4 regions of the Paenibacillus sp. EKM212P genome follow, and region 4 is predicted to be linked to each of the others. Evidence: riboswitches for the same ligand, from Rfam matches in the RefSeq annotation. Region 4 holds a riboswitch; each other region holds the start of a gene.

Region 1 (3,131 bases), on a different contig from region 4:
TTACACGCTCCCGGCTGCTCGTAAAATCAGCTTGGAAGCTCCGTTCCATAACCTATGCAACGCTGGTGCGATTTCATACATTGAACTGGACGGTAATGCGCGGAATAACCCGGATGCGTTTCTTAAAATTGTTCAGTACGCGCTGCATCAGAACATCGGCTATTTCTCCATCAACCATCCGGTGGATCGTTGTACGGAATGTGGTTATGAAGGGATTATCGGGACAAGCTGCCCCCAATGTGGCACAGATGAGGAGCACACACACTTTCAGCGCTTACGTCGGGTAACCGGATATCTGACAGGAGATTACACCGTTCGCTTTAATGCTGCAAAGCAAGCAGAAGTTCGAGACCGGGTGAAACATAAGTGAATTTGTGTGGCTACATTCCGGAATCTCTGAACGAAGGATACGGCCTACGCACCGTCGTGTTCATTAGCGGTTGCCGTCATGCTTGTCCTGGATGCTTTAATCCAGAGTCATGGAGCTTCCGTGCAGGCGAGCCATTCACCCCCCAACGACAACAGGAGGTCATTCGTGACATCATGGAAAATCCGTTGTTAGATGGACTGACTCTCTGCGGGGGAGACCCGTTTTTCTCAGCAGCAGAATGCTCGCAATTTGTGCGTGACTTCCGCGAAGCCTGTCCCGACCGAACCGTGTGGGCTTACACTGGCTTTGTCTATGAAGATCTACTCACAGATCCGGAGCGACAGGAACTGGCGCTTTTGTGCGATGTGATTGTGGACGGTCGTTTTGTAGAACAGCAAAAGGACCTGACCCTTCCCTTCCGGGGCAGTCGCAACCAGCGTCTGGTAGATGTGAAAGCCAGTATTCAGGCAGGTTATGTCGTTTCATTGACATAAGGCGATGCTTACCCAGCAAGCAAGATGCTATATCTAATCTAAGACAAGCCCCCATCATGGGTAAGGCTTGTCTTTTTTCATATGGCTAACAGATTCCATTGGAGTTTCTATTGCGCATCCTGTAAGTTTCACTTATGATGGTGAACAAGTATACGAGTGCATAATTATTGTCATACCTTAACCGCATAGCTTGGAGATAGGTGTCTGTTCTATTCAGATCAGGCTTAAAAGGGAAGCCGGTGCAAATCCGGCACGGTCCCGCCACTGTAAACGGGGAACTTTCAGCTGTTCATATATCCACTGGTCCACAGACCGGGAAGGAATGCTGAGTGTCATGATCCGTAAGTCAGGAGACCTGCCTATTTTAACAACATCGCAAGTACCTACGGAAGATAGGGAGGTGTTAAGAGCAGTCGCCGTATTTTTGATTTTTTAATCACGGAGGCATTCTTTCCCCTACTTATTTTTAACTTTGGGGGAAGAATGCCTTTTTTGGTACGTAAAAATAAAACAGCTACCCACTAGGAGGAAAAGTACATGTCCGTTATTGAATGGCCTGAATTGTCCGGCTTAATTAGCAGTAATCTGGGATATCCGCGTATCGGCGAAAACCGGGAATGGAAGAAAGCACTGGAACGCTTCTGGAACGGTAGCATTAACGAAAGCGAACTGCAGACGGAAATGAAAAAATTACGGTTGGAGCATCTGAGTAAGCAGCGCGATAAGGGGATTGATCGCATTCCTGTCGGAGACTTCTCCTATTACGATCACATGCTGGATACATCTGTGATGTTCGGGCTGGTACCCGAACGGTTCAACTATCGTCCCGCAGGTCCGGTTCCTCTGTCCGTGTATTTCGGGATCGCTCGTGGACAGAAGGGAGCAACCGCCAGTGAAATGACCAAATGGATGAATACCAATTATCACTACATCGTTCCTGAATTGGCAAACGCAGTCCCGGTGTTCACTGAAAATAAACCTTTACAGGCTTATCGTGAAGCAAAACAAGAACTAGGTATTGATGGGAAACCGGTCCTCATCGGCCCCTATTCATTCGTTACCCTTTCCAAAGGCTATGATCGTAAGGAGCTTGCCTCTATTATAAGAACCTTCCTGCCTTTATACACCCGTGTCCTGTCTGAACTAGCAGCAGAAGGTGTTCAGTGGGTCCAAATCGATGAACCTGTCCTGACCACCTCATTCCCAGCAGAGGATCTGGACATTATTCAGGAAGTCTATGAAGCTTTGAACCAAGCTGCGCCCTCCTTAAATATAATGCTGCAAACCTACTTTGGCAGCCTAGATCATTATGAGCGTCTGTCCGCACTTCCGGTACAGGGGCTGGGTCTTGATTTTGTGTATGATGATGGCGAAAATCTTCAGCATATATTGCAGCATGGCTTCCCTAAAGGAAAAACGCTGGGCGCTGGTGTCATTGACGGACGCAATATATGGCGCAGCGACCTGAACGCTGTAGCTGCTCTGCTGGGTCAGTTAGCAGAACAGACCACTGCCGAGCAGCTTATCGTACAGCCATCATGCAGTCTGCTGCATGTGCCAGTCAGCCTGGAGGCAGAGCACAAGCTGGACAAGGAGCTGGTGCAAGCGCTGGCCTTTGCTGATGAAAAGCTAGAGGAAATCGCCATCCTGACGACTGCACTTGGCAAACACGATCCATCCGCACTCACCAAGCTTGGACAAAGTGCAGATGCGGTAGCCCGTTTCAACAGTTCAGCGGCACGCATACAAACAACTGCCGATCTGGCCGACCTGTTGGCCAAAGAGCCTCTGTCACGCAGCGTTCCTTTCGCCGAGCGTCGTGAGATTCAGCAAAATAAGCTGAAGTTGCCTCCACTGCCTACGACGACCATTGGTAGCTTCCCGCAAACCGCCGAGATCCGCAAGGCCCGCCTGCACTATCGCAAAGGAGAATGGTCTGCCGAGCAATATCGAACGTTCATCCAACAGCAAATTAAGGAATGGATTGATATCCAAGAGGACATTGGCATTGATGTGCTTGTACATGGGGAATTTGAGCGGACCGACATGGTTGAATTTTTTGGCGAAAAGCTGAATGGCTTTGCTTTTACGCAAAACGGATGGGTGCAGTCCTACGGCTCCCGTTGTGTCAAACCGCCGATTATATACGGAGACGTTTCCTTCGATCAGCCCATGACCGTGGAAGAAACGGCATTCGCCCAATCGTTAACTTCCAAACCTGTTAAGGGAATGCTTACGGGTCCTGTGACCATTTTGAACTGGTCTTT
Region 2 (3,131 bases), on a different contig from region 4:
ATATATAGATCGAAGCGCTTTAGTTCGTCTATATATTGTACTTATGAGCGTTGGGAATCGAATTATGCTAAATGCTGACTTAGGACAGGAGCTGAGACGTTAATGAATTCTATTTGTGTATTTGCCGGGTCCAGACCTGGACATTCATCGGTATATGTTGAAGCGGCAGGCAAGCTGGGAGAAGCCATGGCTCGCCATCATATCCGTCTGATCTACGGTGGTTCCAGTAGGGGGCTGATGGGCCAGGTGGCGGATGGAATGCTGGCGGGTGACGGTCAGGTCACTGGCATTATGCCCACCCTGTTATTTGATGCAGAGATCATTCATCGGGGAGTTACCGAGTTCATTGAGGTAGCAAGCATGCATGAGCGTAAAGCGGCAATGAGCGAGATGGCCGATGCGTTTATTGCCCTTCCGGGTGGCTTGGGAACCTTTGAGGAGCTGTTCGAGGTATTGTGCTGGGCGCAAATTGGCATTCATCGCAAGCCGATTGGGCTGCTGAATGTGAATGGATATTTTGACCCGTTAGTAGAAATGGTGCGTCATAGCGTGCAAGAAGGGTTTACCGGGGCTGAGCATCCAGCGTTATTAAGTATCTCTGCGGACCCGGGCGAATTGCTACATATGTTAAAAAATAAAGCAGAGAACTTGAAATAAAGCGTTTTTCGTGCTTGCACAACTGATTGAGGCAAGGTTATGATAAGACCCATAATCAAATAGCGGACAGACAAGGTGCCTTTGCGGTTGAGCAAAGGGTAACAGGGAATCGGGTGCAAATCCCGAGCGGTCCCGCCACTGTAAGGAAGAGGATTTTTTTAAATGGTCACTCGTGAAAAACGGGGAAGACAAAAGAATCTGTTGATGCCAAGCCAGGAGACCTACCTTGATCTGTATGCACCGTTAACCTTCGCGGAGAGGATGGGTGTACGAAATCAGGAAATCAGGCACACGTTGCTTTTTCCATGTTGGCTAGAGGTTTGCGTGGATATGAACGTGCAGCAGCGTTTGAAGCGTAAACAGTCAGATGGAAAACAACGGCAGGCTGGAGGAAGACAAATAGTGTCTTCTTACGCTGTTTATTCGTCTGATGAGAGATGCGTACATAGAAACCCCATCCGGGCAGGATGGGGTTTTTTCGAGTTACACGATGTGCATAAATCATTGAAATAGATAGCATAGCTGCCCTGAAAAGGATGAATAGGAGGAGCACGATGAGCCCATTAGGAAAATTGCTGGTGATTGGATTTGGTCCAGGAGATATGGAACATATCACAAAACGGGCGCTGGATGCGCTGGCCGAAAGTGAGGTCATTATCGGCTACAATACCTACGTTGATTTGATCCGTCCGTTGTTGAACGGACAGGAGATTGTACGCACAGGAATGACAGAGGAAGTGAGCCGTGCGCAGGAGGCGGTTCGCCAAGCAGAGATGGGCAAGAAGGTAGCTGTCATTTCCAGTGGAGATGCAGGAGTCTATGGTATGGCAGGGCTGGTGTATGAGGTGCTGATGCAAAAAGGCTGGCGACGCGAGGACGGAGTTGAGGTAGAAGTCGTACCGGGGATTTCGGCTATTCAGTCCTGTGCTTCACTGTTGGGGGCGCCAGTTATGCATGATGCGTGCACGATCAGTCTGAGTGATCATCTGACCCCATGGGAAACGATTGTGAAGCGCGTAGAAGCAGCGGCTTCGGCCGATTTTGTGATTGCATTATATAATCCGCGCAGTGGTCGGCGTACCCGCCAGATTGTGGAGACGCAGTCCATTTTGCTGCGTTACCGCGATCCGCAAACTCCGGTTGGGCTAGTGAAGAGCGCTTATCGTGAACGTCAGCAAGTTATTGTAACGACGCTGGAAGATATGCTGAACCATGACATTGGGATGCTGACGACCGTAATCATCGGCAATTCCTCGACGACGGTGTATGACGGCTTGATCGTGACTCCGCGCGGATATCAGCGCAAATACACGCTGGATGCGACCGAGCAGGCGCTCAAGCCACATCAGCGTCTCCGCACGGAAGCGGAGCCGTGGTCGCTGGGAGCACAAGAGGATACACCGCAGGCAGGCGCAGCCCAGACTACGCCCGCTGGACCCTCCGCGAGCGGCGCTGCGGTTGCGACGCAGGCACGCCCGCAAGCGATGGCTGCCGTACAGGCAACGACTGCTGTGCAAACCGGCGCAGCCCCGGCATCGCTGGCGGCAGAGGCACTAAGCCGCCTCGCTGTCGGCGGCAAGCTGCCTGGCGAAGCCAACGCTCGCTGGAGCGGGCAAGCGCCTACCGCCGAGAGCACCGCCAGAACGTCAGCGGTGGCCGGAGCGGGGGCCGCGTCCGGGATGGCGACAGGCGGCTTTGGCAAGCCTGCGCTATTTGAGGTGGGCGTTTCCCCGGGTGTGGGAAACAAGAAGTTCACCGCTCGCCAGATGGCGCTGCTCGCGGAGGTAGCGGGTGATGACGGCGAGCTGGAATACTCGCCAGATCATCAGATCGTGCTGCGCGTGCCGTGTGCAGACCCCGAGGAACTGGTCGGACGGCTGCGGGATGAACGATTCATTGTCATGCCGATTGGCGATGTGTTTAAGGTGAAGGCGTGCGACTTCTGCAATATGGAGAAGGATGACGCTGTGCCTGTGGCTGAGCATTTACAGGTTGTACTTGGCGGATTACAGGCACCCAAGGAAACGAGCATTGCTTTGAACGGATGCGGTATGGCCTGCTATGGAGCGGTGCTGGAGGATATCGGAATCGTCTATCGCAAGGGAGGATACGACCTCTTCCTTGGTGGCAAAAAATTCGGTCGCAATGCTCATGCCGCTCAGCCCGTAGCGGAAGGGATTCCGGGTGATCAAATTACTGACATCGTGGAGAACGTCATCGCTGAATATAAGGAAAAAGGGCATCCGAATGAGCGTTTTCATAAATTTTTTAAACGTGTAGGTGTCGTTGCGGGTTTCCGGCATGAAGATGCACCAGCAACGGTAGAAGTGAATGCGGTTTGTGGTGATTAATGGACTGAAGGCCTGATGAACTGGATACAAGCATATATATAAAATAGGGCGTCATGCAGGCGCTATCCCTATTAAAGAGGAGGAAAAAACAGCAGTGGATGCAATATTGTTGGTTGGACATGG
Region 3 (3,131 bases), on a different contig from region 4:
GGTGGAGCAGAAGCAGATCGTCAATGGTCTGCGTTCCGAAGGACTTGCGATTATGCTCGGGGGGATTTTTAATGCGTTTCCTTATACAGCTTTCTCGCAAAATGTGGGTCTGATCTCACTCACACGCGTCAAATCGCGGAACGTTATTTTTGCTGCGGGCGGGATCATGGTTGTTCTTGGTTTGCTGCCTAAGCTGGCTGCCTTAACGACAGTGATTCCTAACGCTGTGCTGGGCGGGGCGATGATCGTCATGTTCGGCTCGGTCGCTGCATCAGGCATGTCTATTTTGTCAGAAGTGGATCTGCGGAAGGAAAGCAATCTGCTGATCGCAGCATGCAGTATTGCCGTGGGCCTAGGCTCTGCCGTTCTGCCACAAATGTTCGACCAGCTGCCGAGTTTTGCTAAAATGCTGCTGCAAAATGGTATCGTTTCGGGTTCGATTACAGCGATTGTCTTGAACATTGTTTTGACGAGAAAACAAGGGGAATCGGTCAAAAGCGTGACGGTTCAGGAGGTTCCACAGAAGGTTTGATGATTAGGAATAAATAAAGATAGCCGGAGAGAGGACGTATGCCTCTTTTCCGGCTTTTTGGCATGGAGTTATCCAGATAGTAGATACCCTTGCCGTCTGGGGACATATAGATAAAGCTGCGGGATGAAATAGGTAGCTCTAATTTGGTGCGTTTTCCAGTTTATGCGCTAGAAGAATTTGCTAGAGTGGTAGGAAGGGGCATGGTATAATCTAAATTATGGATTTTGAATAGTGGTGGATGTTTTCGGACCACGGTGCAGCTTCCCGAAAGGGGGTGAAGCCGATGGTCAACCTTGTGTCGTGCTACGATGTGTTGCGTTGGATGGTTACGTTACTAAGCCTGGTGTTTAGTATTCGTAAACTTTATCGCTGGCTACGTCGAAAATTTCGGAACAAGCGAAAACCCACCGCGTAATTAGGTTAGGCGCCTAACGGTGGGTTTCGTTTGCATTAACCATTAGTTATGCAGCGCGCCGTGGGTGATCCACAGCCTTTCAAGTCCTAAGAGTCTTTGCCGTTGGCGCGGCGAAGACTCTTTTTAGTATACGGACACGGTGGTTTACTCTATACCTAATTTTAACACTTCAATTGCGTGCACGCAATTGAAGGTTATGTCTTGTTTCTTCCTTATCGTTCAAATTTAAACTATTGTGCAGCATTTATTGACAAGCCCGTGACAACAAAATAAGATCGTAATGGAAAGAAATAAAGGAAGAAAACAGGTGTGAGCCGGACGACTCTATGTACGGGGTTTTGTTAAGACCATGTGGATAGTTGTTGAGCGTGTTCACTTAAAAGGGAAGTTCGGTTGATTCCGACACGGGCCCGCCACTGTATACAGGCATCAGCAGGATACTGCTGGAGCTTTCAGAACAGCCACTGGAACTGTGAAGAACCGGGAAGGCCTGAAAGATACGCCTGGAGTCAGGAGACCTGCCTGTTTTGACATCACTGTCAGACCCACGGGATGCTGGGGAGGTGGTTAGGCGTGCTGCATACGGAATGTCTGAAACCGATCTGATCCCTTCTATGTTTTTGGAGTTGGCTTCGAGGTGTGTTTTGACATTTTATAATGAAAGCATTTCTGACTGCTGATCAAGTGGTCCGGAATGCTTTTTTCGCGTTTTGCGTTAGGTTTATATGATTTTACAAGATAGAGGGGGATTCATCGAATGATTAGCAATCATAGCAGGCGCTCATGGTTGATATGTACAGGGGTGATGCTGTTACTGGCAGTTATGGCTCTTTCGGGATGTACTAGCAATAAGACGTCGAATAGCTCCGGCAAAGATGAGAACGCGTCAGCACAACAAACAGCGACAGGTAAAAAGCTGGTAATGGCGTATACATGGAAACCGTCAGGTGTTGACCCGCACGGAGATAATAACTGGGATGTGATGCGATCCGGTGCAGGTGAGACACTGGTACGTTTGAATGAAAAGCTGGAGCCTGTGGCTTGGCTGGCAAAGGAGTGGAAGCAGGATAGTCCTACAGTTTGGACGTTCAGCTTGCAGGATAAAGTCACTTTTCATAATGGAAAAAGTATGGATGCAGCAAGTGTAAAAGCATCTTTGCTACGCTCTATCGAGAAAAGCCATCTGGCGAAGGATTTACTGAATGTGAAGTCCATTGATGTAAGCGGCCCGCTGGCCTTAAAGATCACGACAAACCAGCCGAATGCGGCGTTGGTGTCCAATCTAGCTGATCCATCGACGACTGTACTGGATGTGGCATCGATGAAAGATGAGCAGAGTTACCCAGCGATGACAGGCGCCTTTAAAATTAAAGCGTTCAGCAAGGACCAATCCTTGGTCGTAGAGCGTTATGACGGATACTGGGGCGAGAAGGCCCGATTGGCTGAGGCGACAATGAAGTTCATTACGGACGGGAATTCGCGCCTGATGGCGCTGCAATCCGGCGAGGTGGACGTAGCGACGGATATTCCGGTTGATAACGCAGAGGTACTGAAAAAGAACGACAGGCTACAAGTGCTGTCGGCTCCCTCCTTGCGCACCCATATGCTCGTGTACAATATGGAATCCCCAGTATTCAAGGATGCGGCGAACCGTAAGGTGGTGGACAGCCTGATTCCACGCACATCGATTGTGAGCGCCGTCATGAGGGGCTTCGGTACGGAAGCAAGCAGTCCGTTCCCGAGCATTCTTCCCTTCGGTAAAGTTGAGCGTAAAGCGCTGGACGGAACGGCGGATCAGCTGTTAACGAAGGATGGCTGGCAGAAGGACGCCCAAGGGACATGGACTAAGCAAGGCAAGCCGTTCGAGGTTACGCTGCTGACTTTTCCTCAGCGTCCGGAACTCTCTGTTATGGCTGAGGTCATCCAAAGCCAATTGCTAAAAGAGGGAATCCAGGTCAAGATTCGCAAGGTGGAAAATATCGACGAGGCGTTGACCAAAAACGATTGGGATTTTGCTATGTACAGTATGCTTACTGCTCATACAGGAGAGCCGCAATATTTTATGGACATGTTTTATTCTTCGAAAAGCGAAGCCAATGTAAGCCGTTATAGTTCCAAACCGCTAGAGAGTATTCTTAACAGCTTGAAGCTGGCGAAGGATACAGCGCAGCGTAATGCCGTGAC
Region 4 (3,131 bases):
TACCGGGAGCAGAACAGGAATTAAAGCCTTTGCAAGAAGAATTGCAGGGGCAGTCCTTTGCTCGAATCTATTGCAGCGATTTAATGCGATGTCGCCAGACCTTGCAGATCATTGTGCCGGAATCAGAATTGACGTCTGGAGGTTCCCTATCTATTATGTCTCCTATGATGGAACCACGTCTGCGAGAGCTTCATTTTGGCGAGTGGGATGGAAAAACGTATGACATGCTCAAGGATGTGTCGTTGTATCGCGCTTGGATTGATGAGCCACAACGGATAACCCCTCCTGGAGGAGAGTCTTGGACAGATTTTGTGAATCGTTTGCGGAAATTTCTTGACTCTCTGTATGAATGGCGTGTTGCTATGGAAGTTCAACCCATGGATTTGGCTGCTGGGCCGCCCTCTGTTTTGGTCGTTACGCATGGTGGCGTAATTCGTCAGTTAGCTTGCATGCTGATACCGGGCCATGATTTTTGGAGTCTGAATCCGAAGCCGGGAGAAGCATTTAGGATTCAATTGAGGCTGGCAGGACCGCACAATTACATAGCGGAAATGCTCTCTCATTAGGTTAGACACCAGCGGATAAAGAGGCTGTTTGGGTTGTAAGCCGCCTCATTTTAACCTATAATCATCAAGTAAAAGAACGGCTTGACTACCACTACATCAAATATCCAGCAGACGAGGTCGGCGCAGTGTGATGAAACTATGGTTTCCCTTGCCTGCGCTGTTAAAAGGGAAGTCGGTGTAAGTCCGGCGCGGTCCCGCCACTGTAAATGGAAACATGCCCGTTAGTCCTGCTTTATGTGCTACTAAGCATATGAAGGGATTTCAGGACATGCATCTTACCATAAGTCAGGATACCTGCCCGTCCGCCTGTCACCATAATCCTTCGAGGAAAGGATGACGTGTTCGCAGTGACTGTCCGTGCGGAAAGAAGCTGCCGCCTGCGCACGATCTGCGCTAACGTGACCCCTGTGTCCTGATATAAGGATGCGGGGTTTTTTAGATAGGAAAAGAAGGCTGGATTTAGAAGATATCTGATGATGATCAAGTAACGCTCTTAACGATTTTTTTATGAAGGGGTGCAAATCATGGCAGGAAAAAAAATAAAGGTTTGGACAACAGGTCTATTGGTTCTGATTTTGGCAGTTGTGCTGAGTGCATGTGGCGCTAAGGGAAAAAATGCTGAAAATAAAGAGAATCAGACTTCTGCACAGCAGCCAGGAAAGACCGTAACCGCACAAGAGCCTCCGAGCAAAACAGTTTACCCACTCACAGTTAAAGATGCAACAGGACAGGAATTTACATTCAAAAAAGCGCCGGATAAAATCGTTTCCGTCTCCCCGGCAGAAACCGAGGCGCTGTTCGCCATCGGGCTGGATAAGGAAATAGTTGGCGTCTCCGACTACTCTGATTACCCGGAAGCAGCTACGAAAAAGCCTAAAGTAGGCGGTATTATGAAACCGAACGAAGAGGCGATCATTGCTGCTAACCCGGGAGTCGTTTTTGCAGGGATATCGCTTAGTGAACAGGCTACGACCAAGCTGCGCGACATGGGAATTATGATTTTTAAAACGGAACCGAAGACAGTTGAAGATGTCATAGCTAACATCGAATTGTATGGGAAAATCACCGATCATCAGAAAGAAGCGAGAGCGGTGACTGACAAGATGAGAGCAGATGTAGCGGAAGTGAAAGAAGGAGTTAAAAATATCGGTAAAGGGCAGAAGCTGCGGGTATACGTCGAGTTTTCACCAGGCTGGACAGTTGGTAAAGGCGAGTTTATGGACGAGCTGATTACGTTGGCGGGCGGCGAAAATGTAGGTGCCACGCAAAAGGGGTGGTACCAAATTAGTGAAGAAAATATTATTGCTGCGAACCCTGACGTGATTTTGTACAGCAAAAGTGTCAAGGACGACAAAACTGGCCAGACGCTCGGCGAAATCATTAAAGCTCGCAGTGGATGGGATCAAATATCGGCTGTTCGCCACAACCGGGTGTTTGCCGTGGATGATAATTTGATCAGTCGTCCGGGTCCACGCGTAACGGAAGGTCTCAAGGAAGTGGCCAAGGGCGTGTATCCTGAAATTTTCAAATGAACCGTAAACTGATCGGCTTTGGAGGGACAGGTCTTGTCCTGCTGTTGCTGACGCTGCTGCTCTGTCTTGGCATCGGCTCGGCCAAGCTTCCGGTCAGCCAGATCACGGGCATTCTGGTTAACCACCTTCCATGGTTAGGCGATACGTTTACACCGGATTGGAATACATCCTCAGAGCAAATTATTTTGAAGGTCAGATTGCCACGAGTATTACTGGGAATGTTGGTAGGAGCAGCGCTGGCGCTGGCGGGAGCCGGATTTCAGGGTGTGCTGCGTAATCCTTTGGCTGATCCGTATACACTGGGGGTATCCTCGGGGGCTTCGGTAGGAGCGGCAGTACTGATCTATTGGGGCCTTCAATTTTCATTTGTTGGCATATGGACGCTGCCGCTAGTGGCATTTACGACCGGAATGCTGACGCTGTGGATGGTGCTGACGTTGGCACGGGAAGGTGGAAAAATTCCGACACAAAGTCTCATTTTGTCGGGTGTGGTGATGCAATCCTTTCTGGGGGCGGTTGTTTCCTTTCTGACAGCCATGTCGAAGGAGACGGTCAATGAAATATTGTACTGGACGATGGGAAGTCTTAGTCTGCGCGGTTGGTCATATACAGGAATCCTTTTACCTTATGTGGTCATAGGACTGGTATTTCTATGGAATCGGGCACGTGTGCTGAATATATTGGCTTTGGGTGAACGTCAGGCGGCTCACATGGGAGTTCATGTAGATGCGACAAAGCTATCTGTTTTGATCATTTCCACGCTGCTGACAGCTGCCGCTGTCTCGGTATGTGGAGTGATTGGCTTTGTGGGACTTGTTGTACCGCATATCATTCGTCTGGTGACAGGCCCTGATTACCGGATGATTGTTCCATTATCTGCGCTCGGTGGAGCCATTTTTATGGCTTGGGCAGATACGGCGGCTCGCACGTTGTTAGCCCCCACGGAAATTCCTCTGGGCGTGATGACGGCCTTTGTTGGGGCACCGTTCTTTGCATATCTCCTGTATCGGAACAAGAAGCTGCGCAGGGGGGA

Evidence for each region. Region 4 has a riboswitch for cobalamin ahead of G9G54_RS04365 (ABC transporter substrate-binding protein). Riboswitches for the same ligand answer to the same signal wherever they lie in the genome.
Region 1: another riboswitch for cobalamin. It lies ahead of metE (5-methyltetrahydropteroyltriglutamate--homocysteine S-methyltransferase); the one in region 4 lies ahead of G9G54_RS04365 (ABC transporter substrate-binding protein).
Region 2: another riboswitch for cobalamin. It lies ahead of cobJ (precorrin-3B C(17)-methyltransferase); the one in region 4 lies ahead of G9G54_RS04365 (ABC transporter substrate-binding protein).
Region 3: another riboswitch for cobalamin. It lies ahead of G9G54_RS11570 (ABC transporter substrate-binding protein); the one in region 4 lies ahead of G9G54_RS04365 (ABC transporter substrate-binding protein).

What each region holds. Positions count from the first base shown of each region.
Region 1 covers NZ_JAAMNR010000003.1:317,033-320,163, forward strand. The annotation lists gene G9G54_RS10645 (anaerobic ribonucleoside triphosphate reductase) at 1-370, shown strand, start outside; gene nrdG (anaerobic ribonucleoside-triphosphate reductase activating protein) at 367-864, shown strand; cobalamin riboswitch at 1,046-1,241, shown strand; gene metE (5-methyltetrahydropteroyltriglutamate--homocysteine S-methyltransferase) at 1,402-3,131, shown strand, end outside.
Region 2 covers NZ_JAAMNR010000003.1:287,119-290,249, reverse strand. The annotation lists gene G9G54_RS10520 (LOG family protein) at 103-657, shown strand; cobalamin riboswitch at 715-900, shown strand; gene cobJ (precorrin-3B C(17)-methyltransferase) at 1,212-3,008, shown strand; gene G9G54_RS10510 (sirohydrochlorin chelatase) at 3,103-3,131, shown strand, end outside.
Region 3 covers NZ_JAAMNR010000003.1:522,944-526,074, reverse strand. The annotation lists gene G9G54_RS11575 (nucleobase:cation symporter-2 family protein) at 1-532, shown strand, start outside; cobalamin riboswitch at 1,284-1,487, shown strand; gene G9G54_RS11570 (ABC transporter substrate-binding protein) at 1,705-3,131, shown strand, end outside.
Region 4 covers NZ_JAAMNR010000001.1:923,768-926,898, reverse strand. The annotation lists gene G9G54_RS04370 (histidine phosphatase family protein) at 1-566, shown strand, start outside; cobalamin riboswitch at 689-882, shown strand; gene G9G54_RS04365 (ABC transporter substrate-binding protein) at 1,091-2,098, shown strand; gene G9G54_RS04360 (FecCD family ABC transporter permease) at 2,095-3,131, shown strand, end outside.